DNA from 2 places in the Kitasatospora sp. NBC_01560 genome. Region 2 is predicted to be linked to the other one. Evidence: riboswitches for the same ligand, from Rfam matches in the RefSeq annotation. Region 2 holds a riboswitch; the other holds the start of a gene.
What was found. A riboswitch is a leader RNA that binds a small molecule or an ion and turns the genes downstream of it on or off. The one in region 2 is predicted to bind S-adenosylmethionine.
Positions count from the first base shown of each region.

Region 1: another riboswitch for S-adenosylmethionine. It lies ahead of OH807_RS36700 (ABC transporter substrate-binding protein); the one in region 2 lies ahead of OH807_RS13010 (aminotransferase class V-fold PLP-dependent enzyme).

Region 1 covers NZ_CP109364.1:8,577,375-8,584,428, reverse strand. The annotation lists gene OH807_RS36705 (ABC transporter permease) at 1-336, opposite strand, end outside; gene OH807_RS36700 (ABC transporter substrate-binding protein) at 333-1,973, opposite strand; SAM riboswitch class IV at 2,222-2,331, opposite strand; gene OH807_RS36695 (NUDIX hydrolase family protein) at 2,605-3,126, opposite strand; gene OH807_RS36690 (glutathione S-transferase C-terminal domain-containing protein) at 3,306-4,217, opposite strand; gene OH807_RS36685 (M20/M25/M40 family metallo-hydrolase) at 4,330-5,685, opposite strand; gene OH807_RS36680 (GNAT family N-acetyltransferase) at 5,682-6,515, opposite strand.
Region 2 covers NZ_CP109364.1:3,039,286-3,046,339, forward strand. The annotation lists gene OH807_RS13005 (Lrp/AsnC ligand binding domain-containing protein) at 37-318, shown strand; gene OH807_RS13010 (aminotransferase class V-fold PLP-dependent enzyme) at 334-1,713, opposite strand; SAM riboswitch class IV at 1,764-1,881, opposite strand; gene trpD (anthranilate phosphoribosyltransferase) at 1,989-3,065, opposite strand; gene OH807_RS13020 (hypothetical protein) at 3,219-3,644, opposite strand; gene OH807_RS13025 (heme-copper oxidase subunit III) at 4,042-4,662, shown strand; gene OH807_RS13030 (c-type cytochrome) at 4,847-5,656, shown strand; gene OH807_RS13035 (Rieske 2Fe-2S domain-containing protein) at 5,653-6,723, shown strand; gene OH807_RS13040 (cytochrome bc complex cytochrome b subunit) at 6,720-7,054, shown strand, end outside.

The DNA of each region.
Region 1 (7,054 bases), 5.5 Mb from region 2:
CAGCACCTCGGAGACCGCGCGGTTGTCGGTGGCGGTCGTGCCGAAGTCCCCCGTGAGCACGGCACGCAGGTAGTCCAGGTACTGGCTGAACAGCGGGCGGTCGTAGCCCGCCTGGTGCAGTTTGGCCTGGAGCTGCTCGGGGGTCAGGCGGTCGCCGAAGGCGGTGGTGATCGGGTCTCCGGTGGCGCGCATCAGGAAGAAGACGACGCTGACCAGGACGAGCACGGTGGGGATGATGAGGAGGAAGCGGACGATCAGGTAGCGGGCGAGACCGTACCCGGCGGCGCCGCCGGCCGAGCCGACGGCGCCGGAGGTTTCCTGCGCGTGGACGGTCACTTCTTCGAGAGCTCCGCCCAGCGGAACTGGTAGGCGCTGGTGAGCTTGTCCGGCACGCCGGCGATCCCCTCGCGGGTGACGATCGCGGTGGAGCCCTGGAGCAGCGGCACCAGCGGCACGGCCGCGGCGGTCGCCTCCTGGGCCTGCTGGATCAGGGTGGTGCGCTTGGCCGGGTCGGTCTCGGTCTCCTCCTGCTTGATCAGCGCCCGGACGGCGGGGTCGTCGTAGGCGTTGTTGACCCAGTTGTTGTCGGCGTAGAAGGAGGCGAGGTAGTTGTCGGCGTCGAGGTAGTCCGCGTACCAGCCGAGCTGGTAGAGCGGGTACTGGTCGGCGACGCGCTCCTTGCCGTACTGGGCCCAGGCGGTGGACTGGAGGTTCACCTTGAACAGGCCGGTGGCCTCCAGCTGGGTCTTGATCAGTGCGTACTCGTCCGCCGAGGAGGAGCCGTAGTGGTCGGTGTTGTACTGGAGGTTCAGCGCGACGGGGGTGCTCACCCCGGCCGCCGAGAGCCGCTGGGCCGCCGCGGCCTTGTCCGGACCGCCCTGCTTGTCGCCGTAGAGCGCCTTGAGGGCGGGGGTGGCACCGGTGATGCCGTCGGGGACGGAGGTGTAGAGCGGCTGGAAGGTGTTCTTGTAGACCTGGGAGGCGAGCTGGGCCCGGTCGACGGAGTCGGCCACGGCCTGACGGACCGCCAGCGCCTTGGCCGGGTCGGCCTGTTGGGTGGCGGAGCCGAACGGCTGGGTCTTCAGGTTGAAGACGATGAACCGGATGCCGTTTCCGGAGCCGGTGTGCACCACGACGCCCGGCTTGGTGGAGAGGTCCTGGAGGTCCGTGGTGGGCAGGGTGCGGTAGACCGCGTCGATGGTGCCCTGCTGGACGTCGAGCTTGAGGTTGCCGGCGTCCGTGTAGTACTTGAGCTGGATGTTCTTGGTCTTCGCGGCGCCGAACAGGCCCTGGTAGGCGGCGTTCGCGGTGAACGAGACCAGCGAGTTCTTGTCGTAGGTGCCGATCGCGTACGGGCCGGACCACGGCTTGGCGGAGACCACGGCAGCGTCGTCGAGGATCTTGTCGGCGGGGAACACCTGCTCGTCCACGATGTAGCCGGCCGCGGTGGAGAGGATCTGCGGGAAGAGCGTGTCGTTGGCCGACTTGAGGGTGAAGACGACCTTCGCCGGGTCGGTGGCGTCCACCGACCGAAGGTTGTACAGCAGCGAGGACGGGCCGTTCTTGTCCGCGATCCCGAGCTGCCGGTCGAAGCTGAACTTGACGTCGGAGGAGGTCAGTTCGTGCCCGTTGGCGAACTTCAGCCCCGGCTTGAGGGTGACGGTGTACGCGTTGGGGCCGGTCAGCTCGACCGCGGAGGCCAAGTCCGGTGAGACGTCCGAGGAGCCGTTCTTCGCGGTGAGCAGCGTCGCGTAGACCTCGCTCTCGATCGTCCCCGAGCCCGCGTCCCAGGAGCCCGCCGGGTCGAGGCCGGTCACCTGGTCCGTGGTGCCGATGGTGATGGCCTTCGCCGAGCTCCCGCCGGCGCCGGTCGTGCTCCGCGCACTGGTGCAGGCCGTCAGGGCCACCAACGTCGCCGTGCCGACGGATATCACACCGATGCCGCGAACGGCCGAAGTTCTGAAGGATGACATGGGAGTTCTCTGCTTCCGCGCGCTTGATGGACGCGAGCACGCCGGGGCCGCCGGACGGGTGGCCGGGAGCCGGGCAGGGTGCGCTCGCGTGGGAGGTCGGTCACTGGGCCCGGACGGCCGACGGCCGTCCGGAGGCGGTCAGTGACGACAGAGCGCGCTGGACACCAGCAGCAGATCGATGTGGCGGCGGCGGAAGAACCCTGCCATGCCGACCTCCTGGTGTGTGTGACCCCGGCCCGTGGCCGGTGCAATCGCGCTTGCGGAACGGAACGTCCACCGAGCCTTCACCTGGAGCACCCCACCGCGTCAGGGGGTTGCCGTCCGGCCAGCCAGGGCTTGAACACCGGAACTCGTGGCGCGCTGGAACCGTAGATCAACAAGTTCCCCGGCGTCAATGCCTGTTGGAGGCGCCCGCGGAAGAGTGACCACACCGACACCTGATCAGGGGGTGGTCCCGGGCGGGCGCACGCTCCTCCGCGCGGCGGTGCCGGGCCGACCGACAGTGGCTCAGGGCGCGGCGGAGGGTGCCGAGAAGGGCAGGGCGGAGGGCGCAGAGGAGAGCACGGTCGCGGTCACCCGGCGGCGGCCCCCGGCCGGGTGCGGCCCCGGCCGGGCGCGCCGCCGGGCCGGGTCAGCAGCCGACGTGGGCGAGGGCCCGCTTGAGCAACGCCCCCTGCCCGCCCGGCATGTCCTGCTGCACCAGCGGCGAGGCGGCCTCCGCCGGGCTGAACCAGACCAGGTCGAGGGCGTCCTGACGCGGCCGGCAGTCGCCCGCCACCGGAATGATGTAGGCCAGGGACACCGCGTGCTGGCGGGGGTCGTGGAACTCGGTGATGCCCAGGGTCGGGAAGTACTCGGCCACGGTGAACGGCTGCAGGGAGGCCGGGATCCGGGGCAGCGCCACCGGGCCGAGGTCCTTCTCCAGGTTCCGCAACAGGGCGTCACGGACCCGCTCGTGGTGCAGCACCCGGCCGGAGACCAGCGTGCGGCTGACCGTCCCGTCCGGGCCGATCCGCAGCAGCAGTCCGATCTGGGTGACCTCACCGGTGTCGTCGACGCGCACCGGCACCGCCTCGACGTACAGGATCGGTATCCGGGCGCGGGTGGTCTCCAGTTCCTCGGGAGCGAGCCAGCCCGGCGTGGTTTCCGTCATGTCAGACATTGGGCGATCGTACGTTCCCGGGGCTCCCCCGTGCTGACGCCCCGCCCGGCGGAGCAGGCAACGCCCGCCGTTCCCGTGCCGATCCGCCGCACCGCCCACGCCCGGCCGGTGCCCCCGCGGCGCGGTGCCCCGGGACGCACCGCACCCCCGGGGCACCGCCGGCCCGGGCCTCAGACGGTCTGCGGCCGCTCCGCCGGGGCGTTCCAGTCGGGCACCTCGGCGCCGGGTGTGCTGAAGGTGGCGAAGTCCGTGGTGCTGCCGAACGCCTTCTGCTGGTAGAGGTCGCGCGCGTAGGCCCACAGGTGCGGGTACTCGGCGAGGCCGGGGTTGATGGCCCGGTCGTGGTTGCTCCGGGCGTCGTAGCGCACCAGCGTCACCCAGAGCCGCACGTCCGCCTCGGTCAGCCGCTCACCGAGCAGGTAGCGGCGGGTGGCCAGCCGGGCGTCCAGCTCGGCGAAGGTCTCCAGCAGTGTCGTGCGGGCCGCGAGCGCGGCCTCCCCGGTGCCGGCCGCCGGCCCCACGCCGTGGTTGACGGCCGGGCCCAGCCGGGCGTCGAGGGCGTCGATCTCGGCCCGCAGGTCCTCCGGGTAGGTGTCGGCGCCGTTGCTCCAGCGGCCGAACTGCGTCGCCAGGTCGATGCCTATGCCGGTGAAGTCGTTGCTGACCACCCGTCCGGTCGTGCGGTCCCAGAGCGTCGGCACCGAGACGTGCCCGTCGAAACCGGGCTCGGTCCGCTCGTAGGCGTCGCGCAGCAGGGTGAAGCCGTTGACCGGGTCGGGGCCGTGGGTCTCCCGGAAGGCCCAACCGCGGGCGTCGCGCCGGTCGTCGACGTAGGAGACCGAGACGGCGTCCTCCAGCCCGTTGAGGGCGATCTGGATGGTGACGCGCTGCGCCCAGGGGCAGAACCAGCCCGCGTAGATGTGGTAGCGGCCGGGCTCGGCGAGGTGACCGCTGCTCCCGTCGGCGGTGATCCGCCCGTTGAAGCGGTAGAGCGGGCGCTCGTCGCCGGGCGTCCGGATGATCCGGTACTCGCCGTGGGCGGCGGTGTCCACGGGGCTGGCGTAGTTCACGTGCTGACTCACATCGAACTCCTCGAAGGGGGCGGAACGGTGCGGTGAAGGGGGTGGAACGGTGCGCCGGTGCGCGCAGCGCTGCCGACCGGCGGCGGGCTCGCCGGCCGGCCGGCGAGCCCGGTCAACAGGAGCGCAGGAAGCGGTCCAGGACGCGCGTCCCGAACTCCAGGGCGTCGACCGGCACGCGCTCGTCCACACCGTGGAAGAGCGCGGTGAAGTCCAGCTCGGCGGGCAGCCGCAGCGGCGCGAAGCCGAAGTGACGGATGCCCAGGCGCTGGAAGGACTTGGCGTCGGTGGCGGCCGACAGCATGTACGGGAGGACGCGCGCGCCCGGGTCCTCGGCCCCGATGGCCAGCGCCATCGCGTCGACGATCGCGCCGTCGAAGGTGGTCCGGACGGCCGGCAGGCTGTCCCACTCGCGTTCGACGTCCGGCCCGAGGAGGTCCGCGAGTTCGGCCTCGAACTCCTCCTCCCGGCCCGGCAGGATGCGCACGTCGACGGTGGCGCGGGCCTGCGAGGGGACGACGTTCCCGGCGTGGCCGGCGTTGAACAGGGTGACGTTGGCGGTGTCGCGCAGGCTCGCGCCGATCAACCGTGACAGGTGCCCCAGCCGGGCGACGGCCGCCTCCGGGTCCCGCTCGTCGAACGGGACACCCGTCAGTTCGGCCACTCCCTCCAGCAGTTCGCGCACCGGGTCGGTGAGGATCAGCGGGAACCGGTGCGCCTCAAGACGGGTGACGGCCGCCGCGAGTCTGCCGATGGCGGTGTCGGTGTGCAGCATCGACCCGTGCCCGGAGGTGCCGGTCGTCCGCAGCCGCAGCCACATCACGCCCTTCTCCGCCGTCTCGACGAGGTAGGCCCGCGCGCCGCCGTCGAAGGTGACCGAGAAGCCGCCGACCTCGCCGATCGCCTCCGTGACCCCCTCGAACAGCCCGGGGTGCTCGTCGACGAGCCGGCGCGCGCCCTGGAAGCCACCGTTCTCCTCGTCGGAGACGAAGGCGAAGACGAGGTCCCGCGGCGGGACGACGCCCTCGCGCCGGAACCGCCGGGCGACGGCCAGGGTCATCCCGACCATGCCCTTCATGTCGACGGCGCCGCGCCCCCAGAGGTACCCGTCGCGGACCTCGCCCGAGAACGGGTGGACGGTCCACTCCGCCGGGTCGGCGGGCACCACGTCGAGGTGACCGTGGACGAGCAGCGCACCGCGCGTCGGGTCCGCGCCGGGGAGCCGGGCGATCACGTTGCCGCGTCCGGGCCCGGTCTCGACGTAGGTCGGCTCGTAGCCGGCCTCGGCGAGCCTGGCGGCCACGTACTCGGCGGCCGCCCGTTCGGTGCCGGTGGCGCCCGGGTCACCGGGGTTGGTGGTGTCGATCGCGATCAACTCGGAGGCCAGCGTGACGACTTCGCGCACCGCGGCTTCGGCCTCGGGGCCCGCGCCGGGCCGGCGGGCGGGGTCCGTCCCGGGCGCCGCCGTCACGCGCCCTGCTCCCCGCCGGGGACGCGCAGGCCCAGGAAGGTGACCTTGCGGCGGAGCCGGAACCCCAGCGACTCGTAGAGCCGGATCGCCGTGCTGTTGGCCGCGGAGGTGTGCAGGAAGGGCGTGTCGCCCCGCTCGCGGATCCCCGCCGCAACCGCTCGCACCAGCCTGGTCGCCAGGCCCTGCCCGCGGTGGGACTCGGCCGTGCAGACGGCGCTGATCTCGGTCCAGCCCGGCGGACGCAGCCGCTCCCCCGCCATCGCGACCAGCTCGCCGCCGCGCCGGATGCCCAGGTAGCCGCCGAACTCGATGGTGCGGGGCAGGAACGGGCCGGGCCGGGCGTGTGCCACCAGCGCCAGCATCTCCGGTACGTCGGCGGGGCCCAGCCGGACGGCCTCCTCGTCGGGCTCGGCCCGCAGGCCGTCGTCCACCAGCTGCACACCGGGGCCGTGCATGACGATCTCCCAGTGGCCCGGCACGGTGCTCGGGTCGCCGGTGGCACTGAGCACGGTGCCCGGCCCGAACAGGGCCGCCAGGTCGCGCCAGGTCTCCTCGTCGGGCCGGTCCGGGAGGGCCGCGAACGGCGACACGTCAGCCGGGTAGCGCAGGACGTCGCCGCGCCGCTCGGCGAAGTGGGCGTGCGGGCCGAGCAGGGCGGCCCGGGCCGGATTGTCCAGGGGGTGGCGGTGCCGGTCGCCGTCCGCGGCACCGCGCGGACGGCTCCCGGGGCGCGGACGGGGCGCGGACCGCCCGGGCACCGCGGGCCTCGGACCGGCCGGTGACGGGCCGGCCGGCGCACCGTCGGGGGTGAGCAGGGGGTGCTGGGGCATGCGAAGCCGTTCCTCGTTCTCGGTCTTCCCGGTGCCTTCGGCCGCGGTCCGTCCGGCGTCGGCCGGGGGCCTGCCGGGGCCGGGGGCCGGGGAGACCGGGGCCCGCCGGGACAGCAGGACGGAGGGGCGGAAGGGCACAGAGCTGGACGGACGGACGGGCGGACGGGACGGCCGGGCCGGAGCGCGGGCCCGCCCCGCCTGCGGGAGCACAGACGCGAGGGCGTGTCGGACCGCTACGGGCAACAGAGGCCGGTCGGGGAGCCGACGCCGTCGATCCAGCGGCGCCGCACGAGCCGGGCGTCACGGGCCCGCCCGTCGGACACGGCACGACGGGGGTCACCCTCCGGTCGGCACGCCGCACGCGACCGGCGCAGGCGTCCGAAGACCACCCGCTCGTCCCGCAGCTGGCGTGCGTACATCGTCCGTCCGTTCCACATCCGGCGACCGTGAAGGTCAACACTACCGCTCGGCGGCGCCGATTCCAGGGGCAATGTCGGATCCCCGCGCGCGGACGCCCCGGCGGTGTGCCCCGGCCGGGG
Region 2 (7,054 bases):
GATACCCTGGCGGCACCTCACAAAGGAGCCCGAACAGTGATCACCGCCATCGTCCTGATCAAGACCAGCGTCGACCGCATCCCGGAGATCGCCGAGGCCATCGCGGCCATCGAGGGCGTCAGTGAGGTCTACTCGGTGACGGGCGGGTACGACCTGGTGGCCATGGTCCGGGTGCGGCGGCACGACGACCTCGCCGAGGTGATCCCCGGCCGGCTGAACAAGGTCCCGGGCGTGGCCCACACCGAGACCCAGATCGCCTTCCGCACCTACTCCCAGCACGACCTGGAGGCCGCCTTCGCGCTCGGCCTGGACGGCTGACCGCCCGCCGGGCGCTCAGCCCTCGCGCCGGCCCCGGGCGACCTCCACGGTGGCGACGCAACGGCCGCCCTCGTTGCGGTACTTCCAGGCCGCGCCGTCGGTGACGAGCTCGCGCACGGCGGTCAGGAAGCGCTCGATGTGCTCGTCGGGGGTGCCGGCCCCGAAGCTGACCCGGATGGCGTTCAGGCTCCGCTCCCCCGGCAGCGACGGCTCCGGCGCGCCGCACTCGGACGGCGCCACGTCCTCGTCGCCGAGCAGCGTGCGCACCAGCGGGTGCGCGCAGAACAGGCCGTCGCGCACCCCGATGCCGTACTCGGCGGAGAGCGCGGCCGAGAAGTGCGAGCTGTTCCAGCCCTGGACGACGAAGGAGAGCACGCCCACCCGGGCCGAGTCGGCGCCGAACAGGTTGAGCACCTTCACCTCCGGGACCTCCGCCAGACCGGCCTTCAGCCGGGCGACGAGCTGCTGCTCGCGGGCCTCCAGCGCGTCCCAGCCGGCCTCGGTCAGCGCCCGGCAGGCCGAGGCGATGGAGTAGGCGCCGATCACGTTCGGCGAGCCGGCCTCGTGCCGGGCCGGGCCGGTGTGCCACTGCACGGCCACCGAGCCGTCGGTCTCCCGGGCCACGGTACGGGTGGCGCCGCCGCCCGCCAGGTACGGCTCCGCCGCGTCCAGCCAGTCGGCGCGGCCGGCCAGCACCCCGGCACCGAACGGCGCGTAGATCTTGTGGCCGGAGAAGGCGATCCAGTCCACCCCGAGCTCGCGCACCGAGACCCGGTGGTGCGGGGCGAGCTGCGCGGCGTCCAGCACCACGCGGGCGCCGTACCGGTGGGCGGTGGCGGTCAGCTCGGCGACCGGCCAGAGCTCGCCGGTGACGTTCGAGGCGCCGGTGACGCAGAGCAGCTTGGGGCCCTCGGGCGCCCCGGCCAGCGCGGCGTCCAGGGCGGCGACCGCCTCCTCCCGCGAGCGCGGGGCCCGCAGGTAGGTGACCTCCAGGCCGGCGTGCGCCCAGGGCAGCAGCGAGGCGTGGTGCTCGGTCTCGAAGGCGAACACCCGGGTGCCCGCCGGGACGGCGCCGGCCAGCAGGTTCAGCGAGTCGGTGGTGGCCCGGGTGAAGACCACCTGGTCGCCGTCGCGCAGGTCGAGGAAGTCGGCGACGGTGCGGCGGCTCTGCTCGAACAGGTCGGTGGAGAGCTGGGAGAGGTAGCCGGCGCCGCGGTGCACGCTCCCGTAGTACGGGGCGTAGGCGGCGACGTCGTCCCAGACGCGCTGGAGCGCCGGGGAGCTGGCGGCGTAGTCGAGGGCCGCGTAGCCGACCTTCTCACCGCTGGCGAGCGGGACCTGGACGTCGTGGCCGAGGACGGCGAGCGGGGCGCAGATCTCAGTGGCGAGGGACATGGGGATGCACTCCTTCTGGGGAAAGGACCCCGGGAGTACGTCTCGTCCGGCGTCCGCGCTTGCCACGCGGACGGTTTGCCGCGGGACCCGGTCCTCACCCAGGGCACCCCGCCACGGACGGAGGGTTGCCGGACAGCCAGCTGGGGCTTTGTGCTGTCACTCATGACCTGGCCAAGACTCTAGGTCGCGTCCGTCGGGTGGTCAAACACCGGTCCGCCATCCGGACAACGGCAGGGGCCCGCGGAGTGCGCCCCCGCGGGCCCCCAACGGCCGTCTCAGGCCTGGGCGGTCGCCTCCGACCAGCGCTTCAGGACGTCCTGCGCGGCGCCCGAGTCGATGGCGGCCGCGGCCCGTTCCATGCCCGCCGCCAGCTGCTCGGCGAGCGGCGCGTCGGTGAGGTCCAGCGCGGTCAGCCCCGCCGCGGCGTTCAGCAGGACGGCGTCGCGCACCGGCCCGCGCTCGCCGGCCAGCAGCCGGCGGGCCACCTCCGCGTTGTACGCCGGGTCCGCGCCGCGCAGCGCTTCGATGCCGACCGGCTCGATGCCCACCTCCGTCGGGTCGAAGGTGGTCTCGGTGACCTCACCGCCGGCCACGATCCAGACCCGCGAGGTGGTGGTGATGGTCAGCTCGTCCAGGCCGTCGTCGCCCCGGAAGACCAGGGCGCGGGCACCGCGCCGGGCCAGGACGCCGGCGATCAGCCCGGCCAGCCGGGTGTCGAAGCAGCCGATCGCGTGGGCGGTGACCCGCGCCGGGTTGGTCAGCGGGCCGAGGATGTTGAACGCCGTCGGCACCCCGAGGTCGCGCCGCGCGGTGGCGGCGTGCCGCATCGACGGGTGGAACTTCGCGGCGGAACAGAAGGTGAGCCCGACCTCCTCGGCCACCTCGGCGACCCGCCGGGCGGAGAGGTCGAGACGGATGCCGAGCTTCTCCAGCACGTCCGAGGAGCCGCTCGCCGAGGAGGCGGCCCGGTTGCCGTGCTTGACCACCTTGGCGCCGGCCGCGGCGGCCACGATCGCCGACATGGTGGAGATGTTGACGGTCTTCGCCCGGTCCCCGCCGGTGCCGACGATGTCCACGGCCGGGCCGGGGATGCTGAGCGGCTCGGCGTGCGCGTACATGGCGTCGACCAGGCCGGCCACCTCGTCGACCGTCTCGCCCTTGGCCCGCAGCGCCACCATGAACCCGGCGACCTGGGCCGGGGAGGCCTCCCCGCTCATGATCCGGTCCATCGCCCACGAGGCGGCGTCCTGGTCGAGGTCCTCGCCCCGCAGCAGCGCCGCCAGGATGTCCGGCCAGGTGCGGACCACCTGCACGGGGTCCTGGCCGCCGTTCGCAGGGTTCACGTTCACCATGGCTGACTCCAGCTCGTGTCGGATCCCCGGAGGGATGTCCGTAGGGATGGGAGCCAGCCTATCGAGCGGCGGGACGCCGCCGTCCCGCCGCAACCGATCTTTCTCTCGTACTGAGACGCCCGCGCCGCCGGGCCGTCCGGCGCCGGGCCGCGGCTAGCCGGCGGCGGGCGTGCGCTTCGCCAGCCGGGCCCGCAGCAGCACGGCGGCGGCCTCGGCCAGCGCCACCGGGTCCACCGGCCGGGAGATCGCCGCGTCCGCCCGGCTCCAGGCCGCCAGCCAGGAGTCCTGCGGCCGGCCGATCAGCACCAGCAGCGGCGGGCAGCCGTAGATCTCGTCCTTCAGCTGCCGGGCCAGCCCGAGCCCGCCGGCCGGCACCGCCTCACCGTCCAGCACGCAGAGGTCCACTCCGCCCTTCTCCAGTGCCTTCAGCACCGCGGGGGTGGTCGCGCACTCCAGGTAGGACAGCTCCGGGAGGTCCTCGGCGGGCCGGCGTCCGAGCGCCGTCAGCACCTGTTCGCGGGTGTTGCGGTCGTGGCTGTAGACGAGAACGGTCAGCGTCTCGTCGGCTGTGTACGCCATGGGCCCTGCTCCCTCGAAGTGTGATCCGGACCACGTTCGCCTCATCCCGGATGCTACTCCCGATCACCCGCCGCCGAGCCCCAACCGCCCGATCCTTCTCAAGCCGCCGCGCCCGTGACTCACCCGCCCGGAGCACCCGCCGTCACCCCCGTAGGCGCGGTCCACCCGTACGGCCGACAGAATGGCTCCTCCCTTTACTCCCCACCCACCCCGCAGGGGTGTAGCGACACGCAGGGCAGAGGGGTCGAAGGGGCCCTCTAAGAACCGTCAGAAAAGGGACACGCCGCTGCTCAGTGCCGGTCCGGACGCTCCGTCGGGTGCCAGGGGGGCATACCGCACGCACCGGACACTCCGAGGGAGACCCCCCGGCGTGAAGACGGAATAAGGGACCGACATAATGTCCGTCGTGGCGACAGCAACAGCAGTAGAAACCGGGCACGCGCACGGATCGGTCAACCGGCCGAACATGGTCAGCGTCGGAACGATCGTCTGGCTCAGTTCCGAGTTGATGTTCTTCGCGGCCCTCTTCGCGATGTACTTCACGCTCCGCTCCGTCAAGGGAGCCGAGTTCTGGACCGAGAAGGCGCACGCGCTCAACGTGCCCTTCTCCTCGGTCAACACCACGATCCTGGTGCTCTCCTCGCTCACCTGCCAGCTCGGCGTGTTCGCGGCCGAGCGCGGGGACGTGAAGAAGCTCCGTTCGTGGTTCGTCATCACCTTCGTGATGGGCGCGATCTTCATCGGCGGCCAGATCTTCGAGTACACCGAGCTGGTCAAGAAGGACGGCCTCTCGCTGTCCTCCGACCCGTACGGCACGGTGTTCTACCTCACCACCGGGTTCCACGGTATGCACGTGACGGGTGGTCTGATCGCCTTCCTGCTGGTCCTGGGACGGACGTACGCAGCCAAGCGCTTCACGCACGAGCAGGCCACCGCCGCCATCGTGGTGTCGTACTACTGGCACTTCGTCGATGTCGTGTGGATCGGCCTGTTCGCGACCATCTACCTGATCAAGTAACCAGCTGATCAGGTCGCTGGCCACCGGCCCCGGGGCCCCGCCCTCACCGGCGAGGGGCCTCTTTGCCGGTGCCGCTCCCACCGACCGACCGCGCGCGCAGCCCTAGACAGGCAGCCTCGTGCCGGCCAGACCGGCCGCCGGGTGCACCCACCAGTCGACCAGATCCTGACACCGGGGTTATTCCGTGAAAAAGCTCTCCGCACGACGGCGCCACCCATTGGCGGCGCTGGTCGTCCTACTTCTCGCCCTGGCGGCAACCGGGGGGCTGTACGCCGCGTTCGCGCCCGCCGACAAGGCGCAGGCCGACGTCGCCGCGCAGTCGCTCGCGATCGATGAGGGCAAGAAGCTCTTCGCCGTGGGCTGCTCCTCCTGCCACGGCCTGAACGGCCAGGGCAGCAGCGACGGTCCCAGCCTCGTCGGCGTCGGCTCCGCCGCGGTCGACTTCCAGGTGGGCACCGGCCGCATGCCGGCCCAGCAGCCCGGCGCCCAGGTGCCGCGCAAGAAGAACATCTACTCGCAGGCGGACATCGACCAGCTCGCCGCCTTCGTCGCCTCGCTCGGCCCCGGTCCGGTCATCCCGACCGAGGAGCAGTACACCTCGACCAACCCGGAGGACATCTCCAAGGGCGGCGAGCTGTTCCGCACCAACTGCGCCCAGTGCCACAACTTCGCCGGCCAGGGCGGTGCCCTGACCAAGGGCAAGTACGCCCCGTCGCTGGAAGGCGTTGACCCCAAGCACATCTACGAGGCCATGCAGACCGGCCCGCAGAACATGCCGTCGTTCCCGGACACCACCATGCCCGAGGAGCAGAAGAAGCAGATCGTGGCCTTCGTCCGCCACACCACCAACGATGAGCCGAACCCCGGTGGTCTCACGCTCGGCAGCCTCGGTCCGGTGACCGAGGGCCTGTTCGGCTGGATCTTCGGTCTCGGCGTTCTCATCGCGGTCGCGATCTGGGTCGCCGCCCACACCACCAAGGCCAAGAAGTCATGAGCCAGGACATGTCAGAAGAGAAGCTTCCGGAGTCCCACGGCTCCGCCGGGCACCACGAGGTGGCCGCCCACGGCGATCCGTTCGCCGATCCGGGCCTGCCGGCCCACGAACCGCGTCGCACCGACATCGACGAGCGGGCCGCCAAGCGTGCGGAGCGCCAGGTCTCGCTGATGTTCGTGGTCTCGATGCTCGCGACGGTGGGCTTCATCGCCTCCTACGTGGCCATCGACCCGGACAAGATCGTCTACGTCTTCCCGCTGGGCCACATCAGCGCGCTGAACTTCGCGCTGGGCCTGACCCTGGGCGTGGCGCTGTTCATGATCGGCGCGGGCGCGGTCCACTGGGCCCGCACCCTGATGTCGGACCACGAGATCCCGGCCGAGCGTCACCCGATCGAGGCCGACGACGAGGTCCGCAACGACGTCATCGAGCAGTTCCGGACCGGCGCCGCGGAGTCCGGCTTCGGCCGCCGCAAGATGATCCGCAACACCCTCATCGGCTCGATGGCCCTGGTGCCGCTCTCCGGTGTCGTGCTGCTGCGCGACCTGGGCCCGCTGCCCGAGGACAAGTTGGAGCACACCGGCTGGATCGAGGCCACCCCGGCCAAGCCGCTGCAGCTGATCAACATGAACACCAACCTGCCGATGAAGGCCGAGGACATCATCCAGGGGTCGCTGACCTTTGCGATGCCCGAGGGGCTGCACGTCCACGACGAGGACTTCCAGCAGCAGATCGCCAAGGACGCCCTGATGCTGGTGCGCATCGCGCCGGAGGACATCAAGGACGACGAGTCGCGGGAGAAGGGCTTCGAGGGCATCCTCGCCTACTCCAAGATCTGCACCCACGTCGGCTGCCCGATCAGCCTCTACGAGCAGCAGACCCACCACGCGCTCTGCCCCTGCCACCAGTCGACCTTCGACCTGGCGGACGGCGCGCGCGTCATCTTCGGCCCGGCCGGCCACCCGCTGCCGCAGCTGAAGATCACCACTGACGAGAAGGGCTTCCTGGTCGCCACCGGCGACTTCGACGAGCCCGTCGGCCCGAGCTACTGGGAGCGTGCTCGATGAGTAGCGCGAGCAGCACCACCTCCGGTGCCGCCTCCAAGCCGGCCAGCACCCGCGCCAAGCCCGCGAACAAGTGGGAACAGGCCGCTGACTGGACGGACGGCCGGCTGGGGATCTACTCCCTCGCCAAGGCCAACCTGCGGAAGATCTTCCCGGACCACTGGTCCTTCATGCTGGGCGAGATCTGCCTCTACACCTTCGTCATCATCATCCTGACGGGTGTCTACCTGACGCTCTTCTTCAAGCCCTCGATGGGCGAGGTGATCTACGACGGGTCGTACATCCCGCTCAAGGGCATCTCGATGTCCGAGGCGTACAAGTCGACCGTCGACAT